DNA from 2 places in the Streptomyces sp. Edi4 genome. Region 1 is predicted to be linked to the other one. Evidence: riboswitches for the same ligand, from Rfam matches in the RefSeq annotation. Region 1 holds a riboswitch; the other holds the start of a gene.
The links. Region 1 has a riboswitch for S-adenosylmethionine ahead of ABR738_RS11500 (aminotransferase class V-fold PLP-dependent enzyme). Riboswitches for the same ligand answer to the same signal wherever they lie in the genome.

Region 1 (3,400 bases):
CTCCTGAACGGCATCGACCAGAGCGAGGACGCGACCGCCTGGGCGATGGACCAGATCATGAGCGGGGAGGCGACGAACGCGCAGATCGCGGGGTTCATGGTCGCGCTGCGCGCCAAGGGCGAGACGGTCGCCGAGATCACCGGTCTGGTACGCACCATGTACGAGCACGCCCATCTGATCGAGGTGCCGGGCCCCAGCGTCGACATCGTCGGCACCGGCGGCGACGGCGCCAAGACCGTCAACATCTCCACCATGTCGGCGATCGTCGTCGCCGGGACCGGCGCCAGGGTCGTCAAGCACGGCAACCGTGCGGCCTCCTCCTCCAGCGGCGCCTCCGACGTCCTGGAGAAGCTGGGGGTCGATCTCGGACTGTCCCCGAAGCGGGTGGCCCAGGTGGCGGAGGAGGCCGGCATCACCATGTGCTTCGCGGTGACGTTCCACCCCGCCCTGCGCTATGTGGCCGCCGCGCGCAGGGAGTTGGGCATCCGCACCACCTTCAATGTGCTGGGGCCGCTCACCAACCCCGCGAAGGTACGCGCCCAGGCCACCGGCGTCGCCGACCCGAGGATGGCGCCCATCGTGGCGGGCGTGCTGGCCGAGCGCGGCTCCAGCGCGCTGGTCTTCCGCGGGGACGACGGTCTGGACGAGCTCACCACCACGGCCACCTCGCGGGTGTGGGTGGTGCGCGACGGCGCCGTGCGCGAGGAGCGCTTCGACCCGCGCGACGTCGGCATCGCGATCACCCCGATCGAGGCGCTGCGCGGCGGGGACCCCTCGCACAACGCGGAGATCGTCCGCCGGCTCCTGGCCGGCGAACAGGGCCCGGTGCGCGACGCCGTCCTGCTGAACTCGGCGGCCGCGCTGGTCGCCCTCGAGCCGGGCGAAGGCCCGCTCGCCGGGCAGTTGGGCGCCGCGATGGCCCGGGCCGCCGAGGCCATCGACTCCGGGGCGGCGCAGCGCACGCTGGAGCGCTGGGTGGCCGCGAGCAACGCCTGAGCCGCAGCTGCTGCGACCCAAAGACGTGACCCAATGATGTGACCCAAGGCGCAGTCCGGATCGCGGACTGCGCCTTGCGCACGTGGCGACGTGTGGCAGGATGCTGTCCAAGGTCATGAGTGACAGCGATTTAGGCCCCGGCTCGCTGTCCGGCAACCCTCCGTCCGTGGCGGGGTGCCCCGGGTGAAGACCAGGTCGTGGGCAGCAAGGCCCACGGCAAGCGCGGACCCCTGGACATCGCGTGATGTCACAGCCCTGGGGTCCTGGTCCTCAAGGGAGCAGTCTCGTGAGCAAGCGAATGCGATAGGGCGTATCCGCCCCTTCTCCACCCTCCTCCGCGCGGCCCCTTCGTGTCGTGTGTCCGAGGACAACACCCGTATACGGCACGCCAGTCGACCCCTTTCTCATCCGGGGCCGCGCCGCCGTACCCGGGGCCAGAAGCCAACTCGCCTTGCCCTGCTGGGAGATACCGCCATGTCCGCACGCCCCGCCACCGCCGCCCACGCGCCTTCCGCCTCCTGCGCCTCCTCGGCCCCCGAGCCCGCCGAGCACTGCTGCGCGGCGCCGCTCGCGGTGCTCGGCCGCGATGTCACCGTGCCGCTCGTCACCGGCGGCGAGGTCGTCTACGCGGCCCTCGACTACGCGGCCAGCGCGCCGGCCCTCCAGCGGGTCTGGGACGACGTCGCCGCGTACGCCCCCTACTACGGCAGCGTGCACCGAGGGGCCGGCTACCTCTCGCAGCTCTCCACCGACCTGTTCGAGAACAGCCGCGTGACGGTCGCGGAGTTCCTTGACTGCCGCCCCAGCGACCAGGTCGTCTTCACCCGCTCCACCACGGACTCGCTCAACCTGCTCGCCCGCGCGCTCCCCGCCGGCTGCCAGGTCTTCGTCTTCGAGACCGAGCACCACGCCTCGCTGCTGCCCTGGCAGGACGCGCGGGTGACGTATCTCGACGCGCCGCGCACCCCGCGCCAGGCCGTCGAGACGCTGGAGCGCGCGCTCGCCGACCGGGACCCCTACGGGCCCGCGCTCGTCTGCGTGACCGGCGCGTCCAACGTCACCGGTGAGCTGTGGCCGGTCAGGGAGCTCGCCGCCGCCGCGCACGCGCACGGGGCGCGCATCGTGCTCGACGCGGCCCAGCTCGCGCCCCATCACCCCGTCTCCGTACGGGAGTTGGACGTGGACTGGGTCGCCTTCTCCGGGCACAAGCTGTACGCGCCGTTCGGCTCGGGCGTGCTGGCGGGCCGGGCGGACTGGCTCCAGGAGGCGGAGCCGTACCTGGCGGGCGGCGGCGCCTCCAAGCGGGTCGCGCGGCGTGAGGACGGCGGGGTGCACGTCGAGTGGCACACCACGGCCGCGCGCCACGAGGCCGGCTCGCCCAATGTCATCGGCGTCTACTCCATCGCCTCCGCGTGCAAGGCGCTGACCGAGGCGGGGTTCGACGCGCTGGTCGAGCGGGAGCGGCACCTGATCGCGAAGGTCCGCGCGGGTCTGGCGGACGTCCCCGAGGTGCGGGTCCTGTCCCTCTTCGGGGACGACGCGCCCCGGGTCGGCGTCATCTCCTTCGTGGTCGACGGCTGGAACAGCTCGCACTTCGCGGCGGCGCTGTCGGCGGAGTACGGGATCGGGGTGCGCGACGGGCTCTTCTGCGCCCACCCGCTGGTGCGGACGCTGCTCGGCAGCGAGCCGGGGGACCCGGGGGAGTGCGGGGCGCCGGAGGCGGAGCCGGGGGAGCGCTCGCTGAACGCGATCCGGGTCAGCTTCGGCGCGGGGACGCCGGATGAGCATGTGGAGCGGTTTGTGCGGGCGGTGGGGGAGTTGGTCCGGGACGGGGCGGCGTGGCAGTACCACACGGAAGCGGGCCGCTGCGTCCCAGCCACCTGACCCACCCGGCCCCCTGGGGCTCCGCCCCAGACCCCGTTCGGCCTGAACGGCCTCGTCCTCAATCTCCCCCAAGGCCTTGAGGGCCAGGGGGGACCCCATGACGGGCTGTGGTTGCCGGTGCGGGCCAGCACGGACCCCGCCAGGGGCGCGGGGAACTGCGCGAGGAGCGACCACGGTCCGCAGCCGAGCTCCCTGGGGCTCCGCCCCAGACCCCGTTCGCGCTGAACGCGCTCGTCCTCAATCTCCCCCAAGGCCTTAAGGGCCAGGGGGTACCCCCATGACGGGCTGAGGGTGCCTGCATGGGCCAGCACGAGCCCTGCCCCAGGACAGCCACGCGGGCCGGCACCAGCCCCGTCAGGGGCGCGGGGAACTGCGCGGGAGTGGGCCCGGACCGAAGGCGCGTGACCCCCGGAGGGGCTACGCGTCGAGGCCGATCGCGAACGCCGCCTCCAGATCGTGCTGGGAATACGTGCGGAACGCCACATGCGTATCCGTGCCCTCGACCCCGGGGATCTTGCTG
Region 2 (3,400 bases), 2.5 Mb from region 1:
GCGATGTCGTCGGGGAGCATCCGGAAGTAGTCCACCGGCGCCCACGGCGTGTGCGAGAAGTGCCCGATGCGGAGATCGGGACGGAGTTCGCGGAGCATGCCGGGCACCAGCGCCAGGTGGTAGTCCTGCACCAGGACGCGCGCCCCGTCCGCCGCCTCCGCCGCCAGCGCCTCGGCGAAGGCCCGGTTGTACGTCTCGTAGGACGCCCACTGCCGCCGGAACTCCGCGTCGAAGACCGGCTCGAGCGGCGTCTGGTACAGCATGTGCTGGACGAACCACAGCACCGAGTTCGCGATGCCGTTGTACGCGTCCGCGAAGACGTCCGCGTCGATGTCCAGCATCCGGACGCCCTGCTCACCCACGCCCCGCCGCACCGCCTCGCGGTCGCCCTCGCCGAGCGCCGCGCACACCCACACCGACTCCACGTCGGAGCCGATCGCGCTGAGCCCGGAGACGACGCCGCCCCCGCCCCGCCTGGACTCCAGGGAGCCGTCCTCCTTGAGGGCGTACGAGACGGGGCCGCGGTTGGACGCGACGAGGACCTGGGCCGGGGGAGATGTGTGCGCGGTGACCATGTTGCGGAACCTAGCCCGCACCGCAATACCTCAAACACCCGTACGCCCGACCCCGTGGACGGAATCAGGCCACCCCTTTCTCCCCGTTTCACCCCCTGGCGCTCCCCAGCCCTCCTCGCGCCCCCCGCGCCGGGCCTTCGCACCTCCCGCGCCGGGCGTTCACGCCCCCCGCACCGGGCCCTCACGCCGCCCGGTGCACCTGGTACTCCTCGATCTCCCGCATCGGCGGCCGCTCCTCGGTGTCCACCGCGTACGTGCGCGGCACGAAACCATGGTCGCCGCGCTCGAACTGGGTCAGCTCGGGGCGTACGAGGTGGCCGCGGGACAGCCGCAGCTGGGCGGTGCGGTAGATCGCGGCAGCCATCCGGCCGAGCGCCTGCCCGTCCTGGTGACGGTGCTTGCGTACGCCCACGTCGACCTGGGCCAGCGCGTCAAGACCCACCGTGTGCAGCGCGTCCACGAGCAGCGCGAGCTCGACGCCGTACCCGACGGGGAACGGCAGCCGTTCCAGGAGCGAGCGCCTGGCCGCGTACTCACCGCCCAACGGCTGTACCACGCCGGCCAGTTGGGGCCAGTGGAGGTTGAGCAGGGGACGCGCCACGAGCTCGGTGACCCGGCCGCCCTGGCCGGCCGTCGCACCGAGCGGCCGGTCGTACATGGCCTTGACGAAGTCCACCTCCGGGTCGGTCAGGAGCGGCCCGACGATGCCGGAGACGAACGCGGCGTCGAAGTCCTTGAGGTCGGCGTCGACGAAGCAGACCACGTCCCCGCTGGTCACGAGCAGCGAGCGCCACAGCACCTCGCCCTTGCCGGGCAGCGCGGGCAGCCTCGGCAGGATCGTGTCGCGGTGGACGACCCGGGCGCCGGCGGCGGCCGCGACCTCGGCCGTACGGTCGCGGGAGCCGGAGTCGACCACGACCAGCTCGTCGACGAGCGGCACGGAGGCGGTCATCAGCTCGCGCCGGATCGTGGCCACGATCTCACCGACCGTGGCCTCCTCGTCGAGCGCGGGCAGCACCACGCTGACGGTCGTACCCGTACGGTGTTTCGCGGCCAGCATCCGCTCCAGCGGCCGCTCGGCCGTCGACCAGGAACGCCTGCTCAGCCAGCGTTCCACCTCTTCCAGCACGGCCGTCGGCCTCCTCGTGTGATCCATCTCGCGGTTCGGACGACTATCTCAACCGTCCGGAGCTTCGGTTACAGTCTTGAACAACGCGAGGGACCACCGCATGCCGGGGTCCCCACGCCGACAATCGAATACCGCTCATCCAGAGGGGCAGAGGGAAACGGCCCGTTGAAGCCCCGGCAACCCTCCAGTCGGTTCTCGTCGACCACGTTCACACGTCGGTCAGGACACGGGGCCACCGGCTAGGGAAGGTGCCAAATCCGTCTCATGGCGAAGTTCGCCCTGAGGAAGATGAGGAGAAAGGGCCTCCCCTCCATGTCTGTACAGACCGCTGAAACCCGCACCTCCGCCGAGAGCGGTACCTCCGCCGAGAACGCGTCCGGCACCCCCGTTGATCTCGGCCCGGCATCCGGCCTCTCCTGCCGCGAGTGCGGCCAGCGTTTCGAACTTGGCCCGATTTTCGCCTGCGAACTGTGTTTCGGACCGCTCGAAGTCGCCTATGACCTGCCGCTCGGCGACCCCGAGGCGCTGCGCGAGCGGATCGAGGCGGGCCCCGAGAACATCTGGCGCTACGCCCCGCTGCTGCCGGTCCCGGCCGACGTCGCCGACAAGCCGAACCTGAATCCCGGCTTCACCAAGCTCGTCAAGGCCGACAACCTGGCGCGCGAGCTGGGCGTCGAGCCCGGCAAGCTGTTCGTCAAGGACGACTCCGGCAATCCGACGCACTCCTTCAAGGACCGCGTCGTCGCCCAGGCCCTCGAGGCCGCCCGCGCCTTCGGCTTCACCACGCTCTCCTGCTCCTCCACCGGAAACCTCGCCGGAGCGGTCGGCGCCGCCGCCGCGCGGGCCGGCTTCCGCTCCTGCGTGTTCATCCCGCACGACCTGGAACAGGGCAAGGTCGTCATGGCCGCGGTGTACGGCGGCGAGCTCGTCGGCATCGAGGGCAACTACGACGACGTGAACCGCTTCTGCTCCGAGCTCATCGGCGACCCGCTCGGCGAGGGCTGGGGCTTCGTCAACGTCAATCTGCGTCCGTACTACGGCGAGGGTTCCAAGACGCTGGCGTACGAGATCTGCGAACAGCTGGGCTGGCGCCTCCCCGACCAGCTGGTCATCCCGATCGCCTCGGGCTCCCAGCTCACCAAGATCGACAAGGGGCTCCAGGAGCTGATCAAGCTCGGCCTGGTCGAGGACAAGCCGTACAAGATCTTCGGCGCCCAGGCCGAGGGCTGCTCGCCGGTGTCGACCGCCTTCAAGGCCGGACACGACGTCGTACGCCCCCAGAAGCCCGACACCATCGCCAAGTCGCTCGCCATCGGCAACCCGGCGGACGGCCCCTACGTCCTGGACATCGCGCGCCGCACGGGCGGTGCGGTGGAGGACGTGAACGACGAACAGATCGTCGACGCCATCAAGCTCCTCGCCCGCACCGAGGGCATCTTCGCGGAGACCGCGGGCGGTGTGACGGTCGGCGTCACGAAGAAGCTCATCGACGCCGGTCTCATCGACCCCTCGCTCACCACGGTCGTGCTCAACACCGGTGACGGACTCAAGACCCTGGACGCGGTGGCCGCCACCTCCCAGGCGACCGCCACCATCCGCCCGAGCCTGGACGCCTTCCGCGACGCGGGCCTCGCGCGCTGAGCCACCGCCGATCCTGATCGACTAGGAGCACCGAACCATGAGCGTGAACGTCCGC

Region 2: it holds a riboswitch for S-adenosylmethionine, as region 1 does, so the genes downstream of both, thrC (threonine synthase) here and ABR738_RS11500 (aminotransferase class V-fold PLP-dependent enzyme) in region 1, are expected to answer to the same signal.

Annotation. Positions count from the first base shown of each region.
Region 1 covers NZ_JBEJGY010000004.1:2,087,597-2,090,996, reverse strand. Annotated here, with positions in the region: gene trpD (anthranilate phosphoribosyltransferase) at 1-996, shown strand, start outside; SAM riboswitch class IV at 1,108-1,225, shown strand; gene ABR738_RS11500 (aminotransferase class V-fold PLP-dependent enzyme) at 1,471-2,880, shown strand; gene ABR738_RS11495 (Lrp/AsnC family transcriptional regulator) at 3,298-3,400, opposite strand, start outside.
Region 2 covers NZ_JBEJGY010000004.1:4,550,572-4,553,971, forward strand. Annotated here, with positions in the region: gene ABR738_RS22665 (alpha,alpha-trehalose-phosphate synthase (UDP-forming)) at 1-575, opposite strand, end outside; gene ABR738_RS22670 (glucosyl-3-phosphoglycerate synthase) at 757-1,704, opposite strand; SAM riboswitch class I at 1,837-1,999, shown strand; gene thrC (threonine synthase) at 2,017-3,345, shown strand; gene ABR738_RS22680 (ubiquitin-like small modifier protein 1) at 3,383-3,400, shown strand, end outside.